One region of the Blautia acetica genome, then DNA from elsewhere that is predicted to be linked to it. Evidence: predicted binding sites of a transcription regulator. Region 1 holds the regulator's gene; each other region holds the start of a gene.
The links. Region 1 encodes NrdR, which represses ribonucleotide reductase genes. Its sites were predicted from a motif close to CACAANATNTTGTG; they were not measured.
Positions count from the first base shown of each region.

Region 2: nrdD (anaerobic ribonucleoside-triphosphate reductase) is a predicted target of NrdR. The motif match lies at 1,408-1,421, and genes of this name have one in related genera.
Region 3: WBS51_RS02700 (ribonucleoside-diphosphate reductase subunit alpha) is a predicted target of NrdR. The motif match lies at 1,315-1,328, and genes of this name have one in related genera.

Region 1 covers NZ_JBBEWO010000008.1:90,958-94,243, forward strand. Annotated here, with positions in the region: gene WBS51_RS07510 (GNAT family N-acetyltransferase) at 3-551, shown strand; gene WBS51_RS07515 (FprA family A-type flavoprotein) at 622-1,785, shown strand; gene nrdR (transcriptional regulator NrdR) at 1,825-2,274, shown strand; gene WBS51_RS07525 (ABC transporter substrate-binding protein) at 2,489-3,286, shown strand, end outside.
Region 2 covers NZ_JBBEWO010000005.1:35,151-38,436, forward strand. Annotated here, with positions in the region: gene nrdD (anaerobic ribonucleoside-triphosphate reductase) at 1-1,382, opposite strand, end outside; gene WBS51_RS04780 (MATE family efflux transporter) at 1,722-3,068, opposite strand; gene dapF (diaminopimelate epimerase) at 3,117-3,286, opposite strand, start outside.
Region 3 covers NZ_JBBEWO010000003.1:29,687-32,972, reverse strand. Annotated here, with positions in the region: gene WBS51_RS02705 (uracil-xanthine permease family protein) at 1-1,149, opposite strand, end outside; gene WBS51_RS02700 (ribonucleoside-diphosphate reductase subunit alpha) at 1,348-3,286, shown strand, end outside.

The sequences.
Region 1 (3,286 bases):
CTATGCGATACTACAGAAAAATAGCAGGTGAAAAAGTATATTTATCCCCCATGAATGCAGATGATGCAGAACAGTATACCGAGTGGCTGAACCGGCGTGATGTGACAGACAATGTAGGCAATACAGACCTTATGATGACGCTGGAAGGGGAGCGGGCCTGGATTTCCCAGGAGAGAGACCAGTATCAGTTTGCTATTGTAGAGCAGAGTTCCAACCGGCTTTTGGGAAACTGTGGGATTCAGAATATCAACTGGAGGAGAAGATGTGCGGAGATTGGGCTGTTTCTGGGAGAAGAGGAGAGCCGCGGAAAAGGATACGGACGTGAAGTACTGGAACTTTTGCAGGAATATGCGTTTGATGTGCTGAATTTACACAGTCTGTCTCTTCGGGTGTACAGCTTTAATACCCGGGCCATAAAGTGTTACGAAAAAGCAGGATTTTCCCACTGCGGAAGACTGCGGGAGGCTTATTATATCAATGGAATGTATCACGATATGCTTTTTATGGATATTTTAAAGGGTGAATGGCAAAAAAAACAAGAAAAGCGGTAGAAAAATTTTGATTTCCCATATATAATAGATATGATACGGATATATTATAGCCAAGGAGGAATTCAAACCCATGTATGATATGAAAATTTCTGATTCAGTTGTATTTATTGGCGTAAACGACAAGACCATTGATTTATTTGAAAGCCAGTATAAGGTTCCGAAAGGAGTTTCTTATAACTCTTATGTAATTTTAGATGAAAAAGTAGCAGTTATGGATACCGTAGATAAAAGAGCTACAGACCCGTGGCTGGAGAATCTGGACAAGGCTTTGGACGGACGCAGTGTGGACTATCTTGTGATTTCCCACCTGGAGCCGGATCACGCTTCCAACATTCAGCGTCTGGCAGAAAAGTATCCGGAAATGAAGCTGGTAGGAAATGCAAAAATTTTCTCTATGCTGCCGCAGTTCTTTGATTTTGATTTTTCTGAGAGAAAAGTAGTGGTAAAAGAAGGCGATACGTTAAGTCTGGGAAGCCATACCCTGCAGTTCTTTATGGCGCCTATGGTACACTGGCCGGAAGTTATGGTGGAATATGAGCAGTCCGAAAAGATTCTTTTCTCTGCAGACGGCTTTGGAAAGTTTGGCGCATTGGACGAAGAAGAGGACTGGACAGACGAAGCCAGAAGATATTTTATCAATATTGTAGGAAAATACGGTGTGCAGGTACAGAACTTATTAAAGAAAGCGGCAACTTTGGATATTCAGACTATCTGCCCGCTGCACGGACCGATTTTAAAAGAAAATCTGGGATTTTATATTGACAAATATCTGACTTGGAGCAGCTATGAACCGGAAGAAGACGGTGTTGTCATTGCGTATGCTTCTATTCACGGAAATACGGCAAAGGCAGCAGAAAAAATGGCTGAAATCCTGACCGATAAGGGGGAAAAGGCAGTAAGACTGTTTGATTTATCAAGAGATGATATGTCAGAAGCTGTTTCCTGCGCATTCCGTTATGACAAGCTGGTGGTTATGGCACCGACTTATGACGGTGCACTTTTCCCTGCCATGGAAGATTTCCTGTACCATCTGAAGGTGAAAACTTACAGAAAGAGAAAAGTGGGAATCGTGGAAAACGGTTCCTGGGCGCCTATGGCTGGTAAACTGATGAGAGCTTATTTGGAAGAGATGAAGGATATGGAAATCTGTGAGCCGGTTGTTTCGGTGAAATCTGTTATGAAGGAAGCAGATGTTCAGAATATGGAAACGCTGGCAGATGCACTTCTTGCTTAGTCACTGCCGGGGATATACAAAAGACAGGAGGGCTTTGTTATGAAGTGTCCGTTTTGCAATCAGGAGAATACAAGAGTCATTGATTCCAGGCCTGTGCCGGATAATAATTCCATCCGCAGACGGCGTCAGTGTGATGAATGTGGAAAGCGTTTCACTACTTATGAAAAGATTGAAACCATTCCGCTTACGGTTATCAAGAAAGACCAGAGCAGAGAGCAGTATGACCGTATGAAAATACAGGACGGCATTATGCGGGCCTGCTATAAGAGACCCATTTCCGTCAAAACCATTGAAAATCTTATGGACGAAATTGAGACAGAGATTTTCAACAAAGAGGAAAAAGAAGTTCCAAGCACACTGATTGGGGAAATTGTTATGGACAAACTCAAAGAATTGGATGCGGTGGCTTATGTTCGTTTTGCGTCTGTGTACAGGGAGTTTAAGGATATTGACACCTTTATGGATGAACTGAAAAAAATGATGAAATAGAATTTTGTGCAAAAGTCCGTAAATACTGGGATGTCCCAGCATTTGCGGACTTTTAACATTTTGCTTATTGTTCTCCCAATTTGAAACAGCTTGTCTGGCAGAAAAGCAAATTCTCTGTGTACCCCAAAAGATACTTGCATTTTCCCCTTACCATGTATAAAATAACCTTGACAATTACATAATGAGAGAACTGATATGTAAAAAGGAGATAGTCATGAAAAAAGTAAAAAGAATACTCATGTTGCTTTTGGTGATGACCCTTACTATTGTACTTGGCGGCTGCCAGGACGAAAAGGATGGGAACAAAGAATCTCAAAAAGACAGCAGTTCTCAGGAAACACAGGGAGAACCGACTATGGGCGGTTCTATAGTAGTAGGGATTCCTCAGGATTTGGAGGATAGTCTTGACCCACACAAATCGGTAGCGGCAGGAACGAAAGAAGTCCTATTCAACATTTATGAAGGTTTGGTAAAACCTGATGAACAGGGAAATTACACAGACGCAGTTGCGCAGTCCCATGAAATTTCAGAAGACGGAAAGGTGTATACCTTTGCTTTGAGACAGAATGTGAAATTTCACGACGGAACTACAGTGACCGCAGAAGATGTAAAATATTCGATTGAACGCTGCGCCGGTATCAGTGAGGGAACAACTCCGCTGGTAGCGGCGTTTTCTAATGTGGAGAAGGTAGAAATACCGGATGCACAGACGGTTGCCATTACATTAAAAGAGCCGGATACAGAATTTTTGGCTTATCTGACAGTGGCGATTGTTCCGCAACATGCAGCGGATTTGGACAAAAATCCGGTGGGAACAGGTCCGTTCCGGTATGTATCACGCTCTCCTCAGGAAAATATTGTAATAGAGAAATTTACAGATTACTGGGACAGCGAGCACCAGGCTTATCTGGACAAGGTAACCTTTAAAATTGCCGGAGACAGCAATGCCATTGTAACTGGATTAAAGAGCGGTTCCATAGATATGTATCCCAGAATCAATTCCACTCAGTCG
Region 2 (3,286 bases), on a different contig from region 1:
CGAATATGCAGGTGACGAATCATTTCCAGATAAAAATCCAGCACCTCGTAGAAATCCTTATTCTCGGCTCTGGCCTTTGCCAGAATCATGGGAAGATGGAGGCTGACTGCGCCCACGTTAAACCGTCCCACAAATACAGGAACGTCCTTATCATCTGCCGGAGTCATGCCGCCTCTTTCGTACCAGGGGCTTAAAAAGGCTCTGCAGCCCATAGGACTGATAACCTTTCCGTATCTTTTATACATACTGGAAATATAGCCCTTGCCGCTTAAAGAAAGCCAGTCCGGATACATGGTTTTGGCAGAACAGGAAATTCCTGCCTCAAACACATCCTCCCCTTCTCTGCCCTCTCCATGAAGATTCTCATCATAGAGGAACACAATCTTTGGAAACAGCACCGGTTTTTTATGACCTTCTCTTCCCTGTCCGCCCTTGTGAACCTCCAGAAGAGAAATGCTGCACATTTTCTCAAATTTCTTCATACCCAGTCCCAGAGTCACGGTAACAAAAGGATAATCTCCTCTGGAAGATCCCACCGTATTCAGCTTATACTCTATTCCCTGCCAGCCCTGGTCGAAGTCTCTCTTTACCTTATCCACAGCATACTGCTCGGCTCTCTCCTCTGCCAGTTCCCAGTCCGGGGCTACATAAGCAAGAAATTCTTCCTTATATTTTTCGTAGCTTTTTTCCGCATAAGGGGCCAGAATCTTGTCCACTTCCGGCACGGTAAAGCCGCCGTACTGCTGGGCTGCCGTACTGAGCACAATATCTCCCATAACGTCAAAAGCCGTATCCAGGGTCTTCGGCTCATTGTACCACACATTTCCCATTTCAAAGCCGCCTCTTAACACATTAGCCACGTCAAAGAGACAGCAGTTCATGGTATCCAGACGGGCAGACTGGTCGTGAATATAAATATACCCGTCCTTGCAGGCCTGCAGTTCGTTGCGGTTCATAAAGAACTTCCGATACAGTTCTTTATTCAGTTCATTGAAAATCAGGCTGCGCTTGGTAGCCACCAGGGCGCTGTCCGTATTGGCATTGCTCTTGTCCCCAATGTAGCGGATGGACTGGCTCTTGGTATACACCTCATCCATCATATGAATAAAGTCATGCTTATAATTGCGATAATCTCTGTAGCTCTTTGCAACAGATGGATTGACTTCTTCCAGAGCCCCCTCCACAATATTGTGCATATCCTGAATGGAAATCTCTTCTTTATCCAGAGAATCCGCCTTTTCCTGGGCATAGCGGCAGATAAATTTCACCTCATCCTCTTTGAAATTATACATAATTCTGGATGCGGATTTGTTCACTGCCCTCACGATTTTCTGAACATCAAAATCCTCTTTCGTACCATCTTTCTTAACTACATACATCATCACTTTCACCTCATACACTTTAAAACACTATATCTGGTATAGTATAATATTTTTCACTTTTCATTTCACAACATTTTGTATTCCACAGTATATCACTTTTCACACAGGAAAGAAAGTGGGAATATTGCACAATTCTGTACTAATATTCTCCACTTTCCTCTATTATCCCCGTATTCAACATACTTCGACAAAATGTCACCTGACAAAAAAAGTTTTTCTTTTCCTGATTTTTTCCCTCTTTTCGTTTTATGGAAACCGGTTTTCGGCACAACATTATTGAAAGTGCACAATTTCATTTTTGTCAAGGGGTACTTTCTATTTTCTCCTGTAATATTTCGTTTATCTGGTAACGTTTCGCAGCCACTTATACGTTTTATAGCGGTACACCGAAAACGGTATCTTGATAATCTCATCGCTGCACAGCAGAATATAAACCCAGGGCATGGGAATCCCCAGAACAAAAGCCCCCACTGCAGAGCCCAGGATAGAGCAAAGCCACATCACGCTCACGTCCAGAATCAACCCGAACCGGGTGTCCCCTCCTGCCCGGAAAATCCCCACAATCATCGTGGTATTCACAGACTGCCCCACCACATAATAGGACATAATCAGCATCATAGCCGTCAGATAGCTTTTGGCCAGAGGGGTGAGATTCAGCAGGCTTTTAACCAGAGGCGAAATGCCCAGTATCAGAAGTCCCCCGCCGATACCGCATAAAACAGCAATCTTTACAAAGCGCCTTCCGTACTCTCTGGCCAGTTCCTCTTTCTTCTCTCCGATGGCCTTTCCAATCATAATAGCCGCTGCGCTGGAAATACCAAAGCCAATCACCATAGAAAGCTGTCTGCATACCTGCGCCACGGAGTGAGCTGCCACAGCAGAACTGCCCAGATGTCCCACAATAGCGGAAATAGCCGCCATACCCGCGCCCCATGCCAGTTCGTTTAAAAGCACCGGAAAGGCATAGGTAAAGAAATCTTTTCCCAGGGCTTTGTCTTTTACAAAGAAATCCCGCCAGCGAATTTTCACCACATCGTTCATCTTCACTGCATAAAAAACCACAATCAGCACTTCTATGGTTCTTGCAAGCAGCGTTCCCAGCGCTGCGCCTGCTGCTCCCATTGCCGGGACTCCCAAAAGTCCGAAAATAAAAATTGCATTAAAAATAATATTAGCCAGCAGAGACGTACCGTACACAACGGTAGCGATAACCACCTTCTCCACACTGCGGATAATATTCAGATACACATTGGTAAATGCAGACAGCATATAGGAAAATGCCACAATCCGCAGATAGCTGACCCCTGCCTCAATGACAGCCTGGTCTGTGGTAAAAATCCGCATTAAAAGAGCCGGAAACACCAGTGCTGCCAAAGTAAAGACTGCAGCAGCCAAAAGGGAAATCCGAAAAGACATACCCATAACCTTTTCAATGGTTCTGGTATCCTTCTTTCCCCAATATTGTGCCGTCAGCACACAAGCCCCGGAAGTCAGTCCGAAAAATAAAAGGGAAAGGATAAAATACACCTGATTTGCCAGGGAAACGCCGGAAAGCGCTGTCTCCCCTACCTTTCCAAGCATAATGACATCCGTAGAGGTTACACCTACGTTAATCAGATTCTGAATCGCCATAGGCATAACCAGACGGGCTACATTGGAATAAAACCTTTTATCTTCAAGGCTCATACTTCTTTTTAAAACCATTTCTCTAATCTTTTTCTCCTGTTTTTTTATTTAAAGCCGGATTTCTCCGTCAAATACCACCTGGGCCGGGCCAGTCATATAAACCAGATTGTCCTCTCTGTCCCAGGCAATCTTCAAATCTCCCCCTAAAAGCTTTACGGTGACTGCATCTTCCGTGTAACCGTTTAAAGCGCAGGCAACGGCCACAGCGCAGGCTCCTG
Region 3 (3,286 bases), on a different contig from region 1:
AGAATTTCGGAAATTCATTTCCTGACGCATAATCAGCTTGATTCCGGTCATGGCAATGGAAGCAAAGACAGAAATCGTTGCACCGCCCAGAACACACTGGGGAATGGTAGTCAGAAGGGCTGAAAACTTGGGCACAAATCCTGCAACCATAAGGATAACAGCGGCCAGACCAAGCACACAGCGGTTGATGACCTTTGTCGTTGTGACAATGCCCACATTCTGACTGAAGGTGGCTGTTGGAAGTCCGCCAAAGAGCGCGCCGGCAATGTTGCTGATACCGTACATTAAAATACCGCCCTGGAGTTCCTTTGTCTTTGGTTCCCGGTTCATACTGCCTACCGTGGTGGCAGAAAAATCACCGATGGCCTGTATGGAATTAATACCAAACAGAATGCCGATAGCCACGCAGGCAGAAGGCTCAAAGTGAAGACCAAAGTGCAGAGGCTTCGGAAGCTGGAAAAAACCAGCGGAAGAAACATCGGAAAAATCCACCAGTCCGAAACAGGCAGCCGCCGCATAACCGGCGATGATACCGATGAGAATGGAAGCCAGTTTCAGAGTGCCTTTTGCAAAATGGTTCAATCCTACCACAACAGCCAGAGTAAAGAAAGCCACCAGCCAGTTTTTCCAGGAACCGTATTCCGGACTGGAGGCGCCGCCGGCCATGTATTTTACAGCGGTAGGATACAGGGACAAGCCAATCGTAAAAACTACGGTTCCTGTAACAATAGGCGGAAACAGCACACGGATTTTGCGGATAGTAAAGCCTACAAGAATGGCAACAATACCGCCGATAACCTGAGCGCCCAAAATCGTTCCCACATCATAAGATTCGGCGATCGCCTGCATACTGGGCACATAGGCAAAGCTGATACCCATAATAACGGGAAGTCTGGAACCCAGCTGAAACTTCTTTCCATTAAAAACAGGAAAAAGCTGCAGCAGGGTACTGATAGCAGATACAAATAAAGCGGCCTGTACGAGAATGACTCTGTCCCGTTCATTTAATCCGGCAACGTCAGAAATCAGAATAGCCGGAGTGACACAGCCCACAATCATTGCCACCACATGCTGTAAGGCCAGCGGCAGGGTTTTGGAAAATGCGGGGATGCCGTCAGATTCAAAAATAGATGCTCTTGTCTGTGACATGAAAAATCCTCCTGATGGTATAAAACATTGTTTTTCCCCTTTACTTTACACAATTTTTATCCCATCGTAAAGAAAAAAATGCGGACGCAAGGCTTCTTTTTTTGTGAAAATACTTAACTAAAAAACTCTAGTATTAATATATAAAGTATGATATGATGGGGAAAATACTATATGTAGTATATAAGGGAGAATGAAAACATGAATAATAAAAATAAAAAAGCAGTACTTCCCTATGGGGAAAATTTTCAGCGCATACTGCGGGAGATAGAGCGGGAATTTCCTCAAAAAGAATACGCATTAGAAAAACTGACAGAGCGTTTTGAGCATCTTGGCAGAGAACATAAGAGTGAGAAAGAAAAACTGGAGCTTCTTATCCGAAGCGCTGTGGAGCTGACGGAGGAGATTGCGCCGAAGTGGGAATTTATAGGGGCAAGACTTTTGAATTTCCAGTTTCAGGAAGAACTGAAAATAGAAATGAAAAGCAGAAAGATTCACAACTTTTACGAAAAGATACAATATCTCACCAAACAAGGGCTGTATGGCGCTTATATTCTGGAACATTATTCCAAAGAGGAACTCAGACAGGCAGAATCCATGCTGCGGCCGGAACGGGACAAGATTTTCAATTTCTCCGGTCTGGAACTTCTGCTGAAACGCTATGTGATTCGTACCGGGGAACATATTGCTCTGGAAACGCCCCAGGAAATGTATCTGGGCATTGCCCTTCACCTGGCCATGAAGGAAAAGAGGGAAACCGAAAAAGGGCCGGGGCGCATGGAATGGGTGCGGAAATTTTACGATATGCTGAGTTTGCAGGAAGTTACTATGGCAACTCCGACTCTGTCCAATGCCAGAAAGCCTTATCACCAGCTTTCCAGCTGCTTTATCGATACCGTTCCCGACAGTCTGGAAGGCATTTACAGAAGCCTGGACAATTTTGCCCAGGTCAGCAAGTTTGGCGGAGGCATGGGGCTGTATTTCGGGAAAGTGAGAGCCAGCGGCAGCAGTATCCGGGGCTTTCAGGGGGCGGCAGGTGGCGTGATTCGCTGGCTGCGTCTGGTTAATGACACTGCTGTAGCCGTGGACCAGCTTGGCATGCGCCAGGGAGCTGCGGCTGTGTATCTGGACGCCTGGCACCGGGATTTGCCGGAATTTCTTCAGATACGAACCAACAACGGAGACGAGAGAATGAAAGCCCACGATATTTTTCCGGCGGTCTGCTATCCGGATTTATTCTGGAAAAAGGCAAAAGAAGACATGAGCCAGGACTGGTGTCTGATGTGTCCGCACGAAATTTTTCAGGCCAAAGGCTGGCATCTGGAGGATTTTTACGGGGAAGAGTGGGAACAGAGGTATGAAGAATGTGTGCAGGATGAGCGGATTTGTAAAAGAACTGTGGTACTGAAAGACATTATCCGTTTGATATTAAAATCTGCGGCAGAGACGGGAACTCCTTTTGCGTTTAACAGAGATACCGTAAATCGGGCCAATCCTAACAGTCATAAAGGGGTAATCTACTGTTCCAACCTGTGCACGGAAATTGCTCAGAATCTGTCTCCTGTTTCTTCTGTTTCCAGAGAAATTCAGACGAAGGAAGGAGAAACTGTGGTGGTGACAACTGCAAAGCCGGGGGATTTTGTGGTGTGCAATCTGGCCAGCCTCTCCCTTGGTAAGATTCCGGTGGAAGATGATGCGTATATGGAGGATCTGGTGGAAACAGCGGTGCGAGCCTTGGACAACGTCATTGATTTGAATTTTTATCCTCTGCCCTATGCACAGATTACCAATCAGAATTACCGGGGAATCGGGCTGGGCGTCAGCGGTTATCATCACATGCTGGCAAAGCGGAGAATTCTCTGGGAAAGTGAAGAGCATCTGCACTTTGCAGATGAAATTTTTGAAAGAATCAATTATTTTGCCATAAAGGCCAGTGCCCGTCTGGCAGAAGAGAAAGGGGCATACCCATATTTTTCCGGCAGTGACTGGCAAACCGGGGCCTATTTTGCAAAAAGAGGGTACTCGTCCCGATTCTGGAAACAACTGGCGGAAAAAGTTGCCTTTTGCGGGATTCGGAATGGGTATCTGCTGGCAGCGGCGCCTACCAGCAGCACCAGTATTCTGGCTGGCACCACAGCAG